DNA from 3 places in the Planococcus antarcticus DSM 14505 genome. Region 1 is predicted to be linked to each of the others. Evidence: predicted binding sites of a transcription regulator. Region 1 holds the regulator's gene; each other region holds the start of a gene.

Evidence for each region. The regulator CtsR, encoded in region 1, represses protease genes until heat stress. The targets are predictions, from matches to a motif close to ATGGTCAATAAAGGTCAAACA.
Region 2: clpP (ATP-dependent Clp endopeptidase proteolytic subunit ClpP) is a predicted target of CtsR. The motif match lies at 2,400-2,420, and genes of this name have one in related genera.
Region 3: BBH88_RS13015 (ATP-dependent Clp protease ATP-binding subunit) is a predicted target of CtsR. The motif match lies at 2,744-2,764, and genes of this name have one in related genera.

The regions. Positions count from the first base shown of each region.
Region 1 is NZ_CP016534.2:100,288-105,379, reverse strand. It holds gene BBH88_RS00515 (protein-arginine kinase McsB) at 1-824, opposite strand, end outside; gene BBH88_RS00510 (UvrB/UvrC motif-containing protein) at 814-1,347, opposite strand; gene BBH88_RS00505 (CtsR family transcriptional regulator) at 1,360-1,830, opposite strand; partial or broken gene BBH88_RS19515 (IS3-like element ISBsp3 family transposase) at 2,079-3,095, shown strand; partial or broken gene BBH88_RS19965 (transposase) at 3,271-3,489, shown strand; gene BBH88_RS18690 (hypothetical protein) at 3,486-3,680, shown strand; gene BBH88_RS00485 (IS3 family transposase) at 3,690-4,364, shown strand; gene BBH88_RS00480 (hypothetical protein) at 4,432-4,677, opposite strand; rRNA gene rrf (5S ribosomal RNA) at 4,819-4,934, opposite strand; rRNA gene BBH88_RS00470 (23S ribosomal RNA) at 5,074-5,092, opposite strand, start outside.
Region 2 is NZ_CP016534.2:1,194,681-1,199,772, forward strand. It holds gene BBH88_RS05920 (gluconeogenesis factor YvcK family protein) at 1-362, shown strand, start outside; gene whiA (DNA-binding protein WhiA) at 386-1,336, shown strand; gene BBH88_RS05930 (HPr family phosphocarrier protein) at 1,390-1,647, shown strand; gene clpP (ATP-dependent Clp endopeptidase proteolytic subunit ClpP) at 1,711-2,322, opposite strand; tRNA gene BBH88_RS05940 (tRNA-Arg) at 2,495-2,566, shown strand; gene BBH88_RS05945 (glutaredoxin family protein) at 2,705-2,935, shown strand; gene BBH88_RS05950 (sugar-binding transcriptional regulator) at 3,043-4,086, shown strand; gene gap (type I glyceraldehyde-3-phosphate dehydrogenase) at 4,087-5,092, shown strand, end outside.
Region 3 is NZ_CP016534.2:2,601,897-2,606,988, reverse strand. It holds gene BBH88_RS13035 (DegV family protein) at 1-311, opposite strand, end outside; gene BBH88_RS13030 (Cof-type HAD-IIB family hydrolase) at 331-1,137, opposite strand; gene BBH88_RS13025 (prolyl oligopeptidase family serine peptidase) at 1,298-2,065, shown strand; gene BBH88_RS13020 (metal-sulfur cluster assembly factor) at 2,133-2,441, shown strand; gene BBH88_RS13015 (ATP-dependent Clp protease ATP-binding subunit) at 2,785-4,926, shown strand; gene BBH88_RS13010 (YjzD family protein) at 4,958-5,092, opposite strand, start outside.

The DNA of each region.
Region 1 (5,092 bases):
AGCGAACGGCACACACGATCCTCCAACGTTGACGGTGAATTTAACAAAATTGCTTCACGCGCCTTACGCTCTTGCTGGATAATCTGTTCTGTCATATTCTCCAAATCTTGGAGAATTTCATATTCTGACTTACCCAGCGTCAATTGATTGGAGATTTGGTAGACATTTCCCAAGGCTTGACTGCCTTCACCATAAATACCGCGAACTACCATGCCAAGTCTAGAAATCGCCGGTATTAGCCGCTGGATTTGATGTGACATAGTCAAAGCCGGTAAATGAAGCATAACCGATGCTCTCATCCCCGTCCCGACGTTAGTGGGACAGCTGGTCAAGTAGCCATACTTCTCATGAAAGGCATAAGATAAATTCTTCTCTAAAAAGGTATCCAGCTCATTAGCTATTTTATAAGCATTTTGAAGATGAAAACCTGATTGCAGGCTTTGAATCCTCAAATGATCCTCTTCATTGACCATAATACTCAACTCTTCATTCTGAGACAATAAAACAGAACCGGAATGTTGGGTCTTAGCGAGATAAGGGCTGATTAAATGCTTTTCTATCAATACTTCTTTTTGCAGCTGGGCAAGTTCATCGATACTGATATGGCTAAAAGTATAATCTAACTCACTGCCTTTATCTAACAATACAGAAGAGATTTCTTTATCCACTTTGAGTGCCTCATCTTCTGTAAAAGAATAGGGAAACTTGAAATCAGTTAGATTTCTCGCTAATCGAATTCTAGTACTCATTGCAATATCTACATTCTCACCATTGTTGGCCATCCAGCTGCTTGCTCGAGGTTGGAGAAACCGTTCAACTGCCATTTAGAGCACCTCCCTCAAGCTTTGAACTTAACATTTTCACTTCATCTCTTAATCTGGCAGCTTCTTCAAAGTGTTCTCCCTGAATCGATACCTGCATCTGCTTACGAAGTTCTTCAATTTCTTTTTTTATTTTTAATGTTGTGCCATAAGAAGCTGGAATTTTACCAGTATGTTCTGTATTCCCATTATGGAACCGTTTAAATATTTCATTGAGTTGGGATGAAAATTCATCATAACAAGAAGGGCATCCGAATTTACCTAACTGCAAAAAATTTGAGAAAGTAAAATCACAGGAAGGACAAGTAGTTATTTCCTTTCTTATTGGGTTGATGGATGCTTTCGAAATAGGAAACCAATTTGATAATAACTGATGAATAGCTAATGGATCCTTTTCAAAAACAATATTAATGCTCTGGTTTTCAGCAGCACAGATATCGCATAAATGTAGCTCTGTTATCTGTCCATGTTGCTGTTGTTTAACCATTACTGATGCATAACGTTCTGCGCACTGATCGCAAATCATCTTTTCACCTCTTTATGTGTTCGACTGATATTTTATTGTAAAGAGCATTGCAATAAGAATACGCGCCCGAACTTCGTCACGCGTCGGAAGAGATAAAAGCAGCGTCGCGCGATCTACAGCACTGAGAATCAGCTTTGCTTCTCGTTTAGAAATAATTTCTTCATCCAGTAGTCTGAAAATAATATCCTCCGCCATTACCTGAGTCGCACCGTGCTCTAAGCGCTGAATAACTTCGGCTATAACATCTGACTTTTGATGAAGCCGAATTCTTTTAATACGAATATATCCACCACCGCCGCGTTTACTTTCTACAGTGTATCCACGGTCAACAGTGAAACGAGTGTTAATAACATAATTTATTTGAGACGGCACGCATTGAAATTTTTCAGCTACTTCGCTGCGTTTAATTTCAATATGATCTCTCTCGCTTAATTCGATAACTTGCTTCAAATAACCTTCTATTACATCCGAAATATTCCGCATCGCCTTCACCTCTTCGATACATAATATGCCAAAGCTGACTTTGACTATATTTGACTTAATTATACACCAAGTTTTTTACAGATATCAAATAGTACGTATCGAAAGTTTTCATCAATAAAAAAGTCTTAGAGCTGATGAACTGAACCCCAAATGGTAGACACTTTTAAAAAAAGTGACCCATTTGGGGGTTTTTCTGTTTTCAGACCCCGGTATACTAAATTTAGCTAACTTGGACGAGAGAAGATCAGATGAGTAAAGTCATTTTCAACGAACACCAACATCGGACTTTGGAGGCGAACCAAAATGTTGCTTCCGTATCCGATCAGACGATTCAGTACACGCTTGAATTCAAAATTCATGCCGTGAAGGAGAACTTGGCAGGCAAAGACCCTTCCCAGATTTTTGCGAAGGTGGGTTTGATTTAATTGTTATCGGATCTCAAAAAGCGCAATCTTCTCTCGAGCGGTGGCGGAAAGCCTTCAAGCTACACGGAGAAGACGGCTTCTTCGAAGAGCGCCGCGGAAAAGGCAGTACGGGGTCGCCCTTCTACGAAAGATCTCTCAGCTGAGAAAAAGCTGAAAAAAGCGGAAGCGCACATCAAATACCTGGATGCGGAAAATGAGTTGCTAAAAACGCTCGAGGAGCTCGAAAGGCAGGTGAAGAAGTGCAGCTGACCCTGGCTGAAAAATACGAAGTGATCAACGCGGTGGTCCGAAAATTTCAACTGAAAAATTTGGTGGGTACACTTTGCCGAACGGCCCAGGTCAGTCAAAGTGGCTATTACGCCTGGCTGAAGAAGACGGAACAACACGCCATTCGCGAAGAACAAGACTACCTAGATTACCTGCTGCTCATCGTGGGAAAATCGGCTATCGCACCTTTTATATGGTACTCGTGGAACTGTTGGAAACGCCGATGAACCATAAGAAGATTATGCGCCTCATGCGCAAATTCAACCTCTTCGCCAAAATCCGGAGAGCGAATTCCTATAAGCAACTGGCCAAGGCACACAAGAACATGCCGTCTGTCTCAACCTGTTGAACCGGCAGTTCGATCAAGATGAACTCGGTAATGTATTCGTTACGGATATCGCGTTCTTGCCAAACCGTTCGGGGCAGATGGCGTATCTTTCCCACCGTGAAAGATGTCGCCCCCGTGAAATCGCCTCCTATGAAGTCACGACCACTCTCACGATGGAAATTGTATATCGTACGTTAAAGAAACTAAGGGAAGCGTTGGATGGAAATGTTCATCTGGAAGTGGTCGACCCCCTTATAATGGACGCTCAAGGTGTTACACTTATGCCATCAATAGATTTCTAAAGGGGGGATTTTCATGAGCACTCACAAGAAAAATATAAAGTGTCAAAATACATTTGATGAAAAACTCTACGCTGTCCTGGAAGTCCTGTAAAAGAAACGGTTTAACCAAGACGTTGCGGAAGAAATGAACATCCATCCGAATTCGCTGTCGAACTGGCTTAGACAATACCGGAACTATGGAAAAAAGAGGCTTGAGTCTAATTATGATAAGACGGATGTTTCTGAACATAGCGATGAAATCAAACGCTTGAGAGAAATCGAGAAGAAATATATTGAGCAACGGGATCACATTGAAATCCTAAAAAAGTTCCAGGCCTTTCTCAAGGAGAGCGAATGAGCAAATGGTATGAAGCCGTGTCATTACTGAGAAAGGATTATCCCGTAGAGCTGGTTTGTAAAGCGCTAGAAGTATCCGCAAGTGGGTATTATGCCCATATTAAACGTCCCGAAAAGGCGATGACTGACCGCGATGAGAAAGATATGAAAGCGATCCAGAAAGTATACGACAAGAGTGAAGGCACTTATTGAGCGAAGCATATTTCCGGCGAACTGAAAGCCGCTGGCCACGTCATCAATCATAAGCGGGTCCGCCGTCTGATGGGTGAAATGAATCTAAAATCAAAAATCCGTGCCGTCAAATCAACACATGTCAAAAAAGAACAAAGTGCCGGCTATGTTTATCCAAACCTGTTGAACCAAGATTTTAACGCGGAACTCGCCAACCGCAAATGGGTGACCGATCTCTCCGAATTGACGGTAAAAGAGGTGAAATTCTTTATATCTGCCATCATTGACATACATAACCGCGAAGTCATTGGCTTCGCCATCAGTACGCATCCCAATGCCGATTTGGTGGACGGGACGGTCCGGCAGGCAATGAAGGCAAGAGGCCTTACGGACTTGAAGCAAGCGGTCCTGCATTCGGATCAAGGTAGCGTCTATTCTTCCATGCGGCATCACCGATTAGCGGAAGAGCTTAGTTTCATCCCGAGCATGTCCCGAAAAGCGAATTGTTGGGATAATGCCGTAATCGAGAGTTTCTTCTCGCATTTAAAAACAGAGTTTCCGCATTTATTCCCGGTCGATTCAGCCGGTCAGGTGATCGAAGACCTACCGAAATTCATTGCTTATTTTAACGAAGAACGCGGTCAAAAAAGACTGGGTTATTTGACGCCAGCCGCTTATTTGAAAGTGGAGAAAATAGCAAGCTGATACACAATTAGCTGGTGTCTATTAAAGAGGGACTTGACCAATAAATTCACTTAAAGACTTTTTTAATTTATTCCTGATCTAATATTCTTTTTACAAAATCTTTAGTATGACTTGATACTGACTCTGTTTTTTCTTCTATATATTTTGTCTTCCACTCTACTCCTTCTTGCCAAATTTCTACTACATCTCCTACAGAGACGTTATGCGTAAAATCAGTTAATGGAAATGTATACTGCTGACCATTTTCTTCTAGGCCCTTTAATAATGCTGTTCTTTTATCAATAGCTTCTACTTTATATACGCCTGGTTTCATGAAAATCACCTCACTCTTGCTTTTCCCATTACATTACATCTTCAATCCTTATTTTTGTTTCTTTATAAATTTTGTTTTCGTCTTTTCATTTTCCCAAACAAACAAGCCGTTACCGGAATCGGTAACGACTTGTTTCAATGTGCCCAGCGACGTCTTACTCTCACAGGGGGAAACCCCCAACTACCATCAGCGCAAAAGAGCTTAACTGCCGTGTTCGGGATGGGAACGGGTGTGGCCTCTTTGCCATCATCACTGGACTATTTGGTTTTGAAAGACAAGATTGATTATACCAATCTCACAGGTTTTTACAAGCTTTTTCATAAAAAAACTTTTCCTTATTCTTTCAAAACTGGATAAACGACATTGACCCATTGAAATTCCTTCATGATACATTGTTTGGTTAAGTCCTCGATCG
Region 2 (5,092 bases), 1.1 Mb from region 1:
CGAAAGCCAAGAAAATCTACATCTGCAATTTGATGACGCAAGCGGGCGAAACGTATAAATATACTGCTTCTGACCATGTCCAGGCAATTTACGATCATGTCGGCGAAAGTTTTCTTGACGCCATCCTGCTTGATAAAGTCCAAATGCCACCGGTTGTTGCCGAACGTTACGAAAAAGAACAAGCATGGCCGGTTGAATATGACGAAGAGCGACTGAGACAGCTGGGCCTTGAAGTCTACAGAAAAGACATTGCCAATATTTCAGGAGAAACTGTACGTCATGAGCCAATGAAAGTGGCGGAATGGTTATTTGAATATGCTGGGGGCCGTGCCAGTGAAGATTCGAAGCAAATCTTTTTTTAATGCTTTGAAAGGGGGAACGAATTTTGTCTTTTGCATCAGAAACAAAGAAAGAAATGACGCAAATCGACGTGGACGATTGTTGTGGCAAAGCGGAGCTTTCCGCAATGATTAGAATGAACGGCACCTTGTCGTTTTCCAATCGGCAACTGAGCCTGGACATCCAAACCGAGAATGCAGCGATAGCTCGGCGCATCTATACGCTGTTAAAGCGATTTTACAAAGCTTATCCTGTCGAATTGCTAGTCAGAAAAAAGATGCGTTTAAAAAAGAACAATATTTATATTTGCAGAATTCGTGAAGGAGCTAAGCATGTTCTCGAAGATTTGGAAATTTTGACGGAAGGTTTTCAGTTCCAGCATCAAATTGTCAAGAGCCTAATCGAGAAGAACTGTTGCAAACGCTCTTATTTGCGTGGGGCTTTTTTGGCTGGAGGATCTGTCAATAACCCTGAAACTTCATCCTATCATTTGGAAATCTACTCTCTTTATAAAGACCATGCAGACTCTTTGGTCGACTTGATGAACGAGTTTCATTTGAATAGTAAGACGATTGAACGGAAAAAAGGCTTTGTGACTTATCTGAAAGAAGCGGAAAAAATTGCAGACTTTTTGAGCGTTACAGGAGCCCATTCCGCTTTATTGAAATTTGAGGATGTCCGAATCATTCGAGACATGCGCAACAGCGTAAACCGTCTCGTAAATTGTGAAACTGCTAACTTGAACAAAACCATCGATGCCGCTTTACGGCAGGTGGAAAATATCCGTTTTATCGATGAAGCAATTGGAATCGACCAATTGCCTGAAAGGTTGCGTGAAATTGCTCGACTTCGGGTAGAGTATCAAGACGTGACTCTCAAAGAGTTGGGTGAAATGGTATCGAGTGGTTCGGTCAGCAAGTCTGGTGTCAACCACAGGCTGCGAAAAATCGATGAGATTGCAGCGTCACTGAGAAAGGGAGAAATGATCGGCCGCTAATTGCTGGCTGTTCTTTCATATATAAGAGAGTGAAGTTTCAGAGGAGGATAAGCATGGTTGAAAAAAAGGTGAAAGTACAATTAAAAACAGGTCTTCAAGCAAGACAGGCTGCATTATTTGTTCAGGAAGCGAACCGATACAGTGCAGATGTCTATTTAGAAAAAGACAATAAAAAAGTAAACGCCAAAAGCATCATGGGAATCATGAGCTTGGCCATCAGCAAAGGCACAGAAGTCAAAATTTCAGCAGATGGATTGGATGAGGAAAAAGCGGTTCATTCCTTATCGGAGATCATTGAAAAGGAAGCGTAAATAAAAAGCGTTATACTTGAAAAAAACAAAAAAACTCACAGCGCAAAGCTGTGAGTTTTTGTTTTAGCTATCTTTTTTATGATCTTCAGGCAATTTACTGCGTGTGATAACCTGATCAATCAAGCCGTATTCAAGCGCGCGTTCTGCCGTCATGAAGTTATCACGGTCCGTGTCTTTGGAAATGACATCGATCGGCTGACCCGTGCGTTCAGAAAGAATCTGGTTCAACTTCTCGCGAAGATGAAGAATGCGTTTTGCTGCAATTTCAATTTCAGTTGCTTGCCCTTGAGCACCACCAAGCGGTTGGTGAATCATGACTTCGGCATTTGGAAGCGCAAGGCGTTTGCCTTTTGTTCCAGCGGCCAACAGGAAAGCTCCCATCGAAGCAGCCATACCGATACAGATAGTCTGAACATCTGGACGGATAAATTGCATGGTGTCATAAATCGCCATTCCGGCAGTGATGCTACCACCTGGGCTGTTGATATAAATTGAAATGTCTTTATCTGGATCTTCTGCTTCAAGGAACAGGAGCTGTGCAACGATTGAATTCGCAACATTATCATCAATGCCGCTGCCCAGCATAATGACGCGGTCTTTCAACAAACGCGAGTAAATATCATAAGCACGTTCGCCTCGGCTAGTTTGTTCAATTACTGTAGGAATTAAGTTCATAGAATAGTTCCTCCTCGATTAAGTGGTTTACAAACAATACTGAAAAAACTCTCAGCTGTACTATTATCATACACATCATGGTCAATGAAGGTCAAATCTAACGAATTAAAAAAAATAGCTTGCTTAAGTGAAAGTGTTTTCGTATAATAGAAAAGTCGCTAATAGCGAAAATGCCCTCGTAGTGTAATGGATCACACGTAAGATTCCGGTTCTTGAGATGAAGGTTCGATTCCTTCCGAGGGCATACTAAAAAAATGACTTTGCTCGCCTTACGAGGTGAGCAAAGTCATTTTTTATTTGGGGTAATTAAGAGGTTGCGTTAAACAATAAGCCGCAAAGGGATAGCCAGTAAAGATGAATAGAGTAGAAAGGAAGGGAAAAGATGTTTACATTATATACGCGCGCAAACTGTCCGCTTTGCGATGAAGCTAAGTTGATGATTCAACTTGTTAATGAAGATATTCCTTTGTCTTATAGGGAAGTAGACATTGAGAGTGATGATACTTTACATGAGAAATACATGCTAATGATTCCGGTTCTGGAAAAAGACAATCACGTATTGTTATATGGCAATATCGGTTACGTAGAATTACTGGAAGCGTTAGAAAATTAACGCTTCTTTTTAGTTGCAATTAAAAGAGGGATTGGGTAGAATGAATTTAGTGGGACACAAAATTATTTAATGGGACAAAAAACGTCCAGCTAGAACGGAGTGAAAGTGTGGATGCATTATCTGCGGCTCAGCAAAAGCTGATGCCTGAAATGTCCGAGCTCCTGAAAAAGCGATACCAGATTTTACAGACAATCAATTTGGAACAACCAATCGGCAGGCGCACGTTAAGCGAAGTTGCCGGTGCAACAGAGCGTGAGATTAGGAAAGAAACCGATTTGCTGCGTAATCAGCAGCTGATTGAAATGAAGACAGCAGGCATGGCAGTCACTTCGCAAGGATTAGAAGTGCTGGAAAAGCTGAAAATTTTCGTTCGCGAAATGTCCGGACTGACAGATATGGAAGTGCAGTTGCAGAAAATCTTAAAGATCTCGAAAGTGGTGATTTTGCCACAGGACAGTGATGAGATTCCAGCAGTGAAATCCCATGTTGGCAAAGAAGCTGCCCGTATTCTGGAAGCATTATTTGGACGCTATGAAAAAATAGCTGTCACTGGCGGCAGTACGATGGCAGCCATTTCAAAAGAGTTGTCGATTGGCAAACCCAACCGGGCGCTTCAATTTATCGCAGCCCGCGGTGGACTAGGAGAGGATGTCCTGCATCAGGCCAACACCATCGCAGCTGCCTTTGCCGAAAAAACAGGCGGTTCATTCAAAACCCTTTACTTGCCTGATCACTTGAGCGCTGAAGCTTTCGCTATGATGATGAAAGAGCCGGTGATCAAAGAAATGATGGACCTGTATGACCAGACCGATGTAGTGGTCCATGGCATAGGCAATGCGGAAGAGATGGCGGTTCGCCGGCATTCTTCTCTGGAAGAAGTAGAAAAGATACGTTCAGGCGGAGCGGTTAGTGAGGCTTTCGGCTATTATTTCGATAAAGACGGAAAAATTGTTTATCGCATCCGTACAGCGGGCATTCAATTGGAACAGGTGCAAAAAGCTTCAACAATTTTAGCAGTTGCCGGTGGAGGTTCAAAAGCAAGAGCGATTTTATCTTATCTCAAGAATGCGTCGAATCCGACAGTGTTGGTCACAGACGAGGGCGCTGCACGAAAAATTATTGAATTGACTAAAAAATTGGAGGAATTATAAATGACTTTGAAATTAGCAATTAACGGATTTGGACGTATTGGACGCATTGTATTTCGCGAAGCTTTAACAAATGACGACGTAGAAGTGGTAGCAGTAAATGACTTGACTGACGCTAAAATGCTTGCTCACCTTCTAAAGTATGATTCAATTCACGGAATATTGGATGCTGAAGTTTCAACAGAGGGCGACAACATTGTTGTTAACGGCAAAACAATCCGCGTATTCTCTGAAAAAGATCCATCAAACCTTCCATGGGGAGAGATTGGCGTAGACATCGTTGTTGAGTCTACTGGATTCTTCACAGACACAGAATCTGCTTCAAAACACATTGCAGCCGGAGCGAAAAAAGTAATCGTTTCAGCACCAGGTAAAAACGGCATGAAAACACTTGTTATGGGTGTAAACCATGAAACGTACAACCCTGAAGAGCACCATGTTATTTCGAACGCATCTTGTACGACAAATGGTCTTGCAGGAATAGCGAAAGTATTGAATGACCGTTTCGGCATCAAACATGCCATGATGACAACAATCCACTCTTACACAAATGATCAAATTCTTTTGGATTCTCCGCACAAAGATTTCCGTCGTGCGCGTGCAGCTGCAGAATCAATGATTCCGACAACAACTGGAGCCGCTTTAGCGGTTGCAAAAGTATTGCCTGAGTTAAAAGGCAAAATTGATGGAATGGCGATTCGCGTTCCAACACCAAACGTTTCATTAATCGATTTAGTTGCTCATCTTGAAAAAGATGTAACTGTCGAAGATGTTAACAATGCTTTAAAAGAAGCATCTGAAAACGAATTGAAAGGTTTCATGGATTACAGCGAACTTCCACTTGTTTCTAGAGACTATAACGGCAACACGGCTTCATCAACCGTTGACGCTCTTTCTACAATGGTTGTTGGCGACAACATGATCAAAGTTCTTTCTTGGTATGATAACGAATCTGGCTATTCAGGCCGTTGTATCGACCTTGCCTTGCACATGTACAAAACCGGATTGT
Region 3 (5,092 bases), 1.3 Mb from region 1:
CGTACCTGATCTGCAACCATCACCGCAGTGCTGTATGTGCCCGACAGTTCAGAAGAGAAGGCAATGTAATAGCCCTCATCGCCGTCTTTTGCCAGTTGCTCAAAGGCAGACAGCATTTCCTCAGGTGAAACCTGCGATGTTTTTGGATGGTTGCCATTCCGGATATTATCGTACACTTTGATCGATTGAATGCCTCTTATGTCTTCAAAATCCTGGTCTCCAATGTGGACACGCAACGGGAATAAAACAACATTTTCGTTTTCGAAAAAATCCTTTGGCAAATCCGATGCGCTGTCAGCGAATAATCTCATAGGTAATCCCCCTTTTTATTTACAGTTTCAATCTGTCAATCAGCAATTCTGCGATACCGTCATCGTTATTTGTTAAAGTGATTTCATTGGCGATATTTTTTAAAGGATCGATGGCATTGCCCATGGCCACACCAACTCCTGCAAAATCAATCATTTCAAGATCATTATCTTCATCGCCAAAAGCAATGATGTTTTCCCGCGAAATGCCCAGTGATTTGGAAACACGGTCTAGTCCAACAGCTTTACTCATGCCGCTTTTGACAATTTCAATAACGTGCCAAGGAGCTCCCCAGCGGCGATGGTCGATCATTTCGGCGTGGACGGAAGACAAATGATCATGGATTTCCTGCACTCGCTCAAATGGTGCGTGGATTAAAATAGACGTCGGGTCAGTTTTTAAATAATTACGCAAATCCCCCGTTGTGATGGTCGGATCTCCAAAACGGAAAATATCCATCAATTTTTCATCATGATGGTGAACATAAACATCATCCAGAACTTCAGCGACGATATTGTGGAAATCGTAATCGTGCATTGATTCCACCACTTCGTGGACTACGTCCAATCCGATAGGCGTATGATGCGTCCCCCAATGCCGATTGGTCGGATGATGGACAAATGCACCGTTAAAGTTGACGATTGGTGTCGTTAGCCCCAGTTCCTTGTAATAGGTTTCACTCGAACGATAGGGCCGGCCAGTTGCAATCATTACCTGATGCCCTGCTTCAAGTGCTTTATTTAAAGTCAGTTTCGTTTTTTGTGAAATGACTTTCTGATCTGTCAATAAGGTTCCATCTAAATCAAGAACGATTAAATGTTGTTTCATAAAATAGCCATCTCCTTTCTATATATTACTAGTGTAGCGATAAAGCAAGGGATTCGTCAAAAAAATTTAAGTAAATCAAAAGACTTTAATTGGAAAGGAATTGGTGTTTGCCAGGTATCTGGAAGATTGGTACGATTGATGATGAAGGAAGTGAATTCAGTTGAGAGTTCAACGACAAATTTGGGGACATATCCCTTTGCTTCATATAACTCCGAATCAGGATGCGGAAGTAGCATTGCCAACAGTTGTTTTTTTTCATGGTCATATGAGTGCCAAAGAGCATAATTTGCATTATGCCTACCAGTTGGCTGAAAAAGGACTTCGTGTAATTTTGCCGGATGCGCATCTTCACGGAGAACGCAGCGAAGGATTGGATGAAGTTCAAATAAGCTTGCGGTTTTGGGAAATCGTGCTTACTTCAATAGAAGAGCTAGCATTTCTGCATAAAGAACTACATAAGCGTGAGCTGGTCACTGGTGAACCGGGGATAGGTGGAACTTCCATGGGCGGCATCACCACTCTGGGGGCAATGACGGTTTATCCATGGATCCAAGCGGCGGCCGTTATGATGGGCGCAGGAAATTACGTAGAGTTGGCGCAGGCGCAAATGGCTCAATATGAATCGAGAGGTTTCCAGTTGCCAATCAGTGCAGAAGAACGCGAACGCATGCTTTCGACTTTAGCTATTTTTGATAGTGGCCGGAACAAGCCGAAATTCAACGGACGGCCGATTTATTTCTGGCATGGGGAACAGGATGTGACGGTGCCATTTGAACCGACCTATCGTCTGTTTAAAGAGCTTAAGAATCAGTACGAAGCAGTACCTGAAAAAATTAACTTTACCCGTGAAAGAGAAGCTGGACACGCGGTAAGTCGAAACGGAATGCTCGAGGCCACAGACTGGCTCGCAAAATACTTAATCGAGTAAGCGTGTCAATTTCAATTCTGTACGAAGTTTGTTAAGATAGTATTATTAGTAAAGGGAGGGATTCTAAATGGATCAAGATATGAAAGACAGCATGATGGGTGCGTTGGAAACAGTAATCGATCCCGAATTGGGAGTAGATATTGTCAATCTCGGGCTAGTATATGATGTAATGGTGACTGAAGATGGCTTTGCGGTTGTTACTATGACCTTAACGTCGATGGGATGTCCAATGGGACCTCAAATCGTGGAAATGGTCAAAGCTTCCTTGTATGAATTGCCTGAAGTCGAAGAAGTCGATGTTAAAATCGTCTGGACACCAGTATGGGGCAAAGACCATATGTCACGTTATGCAAAAATGGCGCTTGGCGTCCGATAATCGATATTCAAAAAGCCTTGCCGAAATTTATTCCGGCAAGGCTTTTCTGTTCGCTAATGATATGCACAATCCTTAGAAGAAGGAGCAGATGATGGCACCTGTCCGAGCAGGCGTTTTGACGAACCCCTTTTCCTTCATCGCTGCGCCAGCTTAATCACAAAGAGGTGTTCCAAAAAACTTTAGGTGTGTCTTTTCGAAAGCGTTTGCTTGGGGTGATTTCTTTAAATAATATATCAATTTGAAAGAACAATAAATTTGGGTCATAATAATTGATTATTCCTGAAAAATTGACTATAATTTAATTAGTCAAAGATAGTCAAACAATTTGAAAGGTGTGATTATTATGGTTCAATTCCCGAATAACACAGATCAAAAATCCCCGTTGGAGCAGTTTGGACGAAATATGGTGGAACAGGCGCAAGCGGGGAAAATGGACCCTGTTATCGGCAGAGACCAAGAAATCCGCAACGTTATCCGGATCTTGTCACGGAAGACCAAAAACAATCCAGTATTGATCGGAGAACCTGGTGTCGGTAAAACGGCGATTGTCGAAGGGCTGGCACAGCGGATTGTCCGTAATGATGTCCCGGAAGGCTTGAAAAACCGGACTATTTACGAGCTTGATATGAGCGCATTGATTGCTGGAGCCAAGTACCGTGGTGAATTCGAAGAGCGTTTGAAAAGTGTCCTAAAGCAGGTCAAAGACAGTGAAGGACAGATTATTCTCTTTATCGATGAAATCCACACCATTGTCGGAGCCGGTAAAACAGAAGGGGCGATGGATGCAGGGAATATGCTGAAACCGATGCTTGCGCGCGGGGAATTGTATTGTATTGGAGCAACCACTCTGGACGAATACCGGAAGCATATCGAAAAAGATCCAGCATTAGAGCGTCGTTTCCAACAGGTGATGGTACGAGAGCCTTCGGTCGAAGATACGGTCTCCATTTTACGCGGGTTGAAGGAACGCTTTGAATTGCATCACGCTGTTCGGATTCATGACCGGGCGATTGTAGCTGCAGCTGCAATGTCAGACCGTTATATTACAGAGCGATTTTTGCCGGACAAAGCCATTGACTTGATAGATGAAGCTTGTGCAATGATCCGCACGGAAATCGACTCGATGCCTCAGGAGCTTGATGAAGTGACACGTCGCCTTATGCAGCTCGAAATTGAAGAGCAGGCTCTAATGAAAGAAAAAGATGAGGCGAGTAAAATTCGATTGAAAACCTTGCGCGAAGAAATCACCGACCTGCGTGACTCTTCGGCCGGAATGAAAAATCAATGGACCGAAGAAAAAGAGTCATTGAAAAAAATTCAGGAAAAGCGTGAGCGGCTAGATCAATTCCGCCGACAGCTGGAAGATGCTGAAAACCGGTATGATCTGAACGCAGCTGCTGTTTTGCAGCATGGTAAGATTCCAGAATTGGAAAAAGAGTTGGTGGCACTAGAAGCGGATCTGGAAAAAGGTGGTGCTGAGCGCTTGCTGCGTGAAGAAGTCACCGAAGAAGAAATTGCAGGAATCGTAGGCAGATGGACCGGCATTCCAGTGACAAAATTGGTGGAAGGTGAGCGGGAGAAGCTGCTTCGTTTGGATGAAACCCTGAAAGAACGGGTAATCGGTCAAGACAAAGCAGTTGAGCTAGTCACTGAAGCAGTATGGAGAGCACGCGCAGGCATCAAAGACGAAAGAAAACCAATCGGTTCTTTTATTTTCCTTGGGCCAACAGGCGTTGGTAAAACGGAATTGGCCAAATCTCTGGCAGCCAATCTATTTGACTCAGAAGATCATTTTATCCGGATCGACATGTCCGAATATATGGAAAAACATAGTGTTTCCCGTCTGATTGGAGCACCTCCTGGCTATATTGGCTACGAAGAAGGGGGTCAACTGACAGAAGCGGTGCGCCGCAATCCTTACTCCGTTGTGTTGCTTGATGAAATTGAAAAAGCACATCCGGATGTCGCAAATATTCTGTTGCAGATATTAGATGATGGACGCATTACCGATAGCCAAGGGCGGCTGGTCAACTTCTCGAACACCGTGGTGATTATGACTTCCAACATCGGATCGGCTTACATCAACGATACCAGTAGCGAACATGATATTGAAGACATTGTTATGGGGGAATTGCGCCGGCATTTTAAACCGGAACTGTTGAATCGCATCGACGATATCGTCATATTCCATGCGCTCAATAATCGTCATTTTTATGGCATTGCCAAGAAAATGATCGCGGAACTTGCTGCCCGTATCAGCCAGCAGCACATCAAACTTACTGTAGATGATTCAGTCATCAGTTATATTGTAGAAGCTGGAACCGATCCATTATTTGGTGCACGTCCGTTAAAACGTTTTATTCAGCGGAATATTGAAACGAATATTGCACGTGAATTGATTAAAGGCGGAATTGTCGCCAATTCGGAATTGGAATTGACTATGGGAGAAAATAAACAAATCATCATCAACAAAAAAGAAGCGTAATCCGGATTTCCGGATTGCGCTTCTTTTCTTATTAATGCTTTTCAGGAGCAGGTCCTTCTGGAATAATGGCCGACATAACAAAAATCAGAATTGAAACTCCGACTGAAATGTAAACGCCGATCATGAAATCGAAAGGTACGTTCTGTACTGCACTTACCACGTAGTT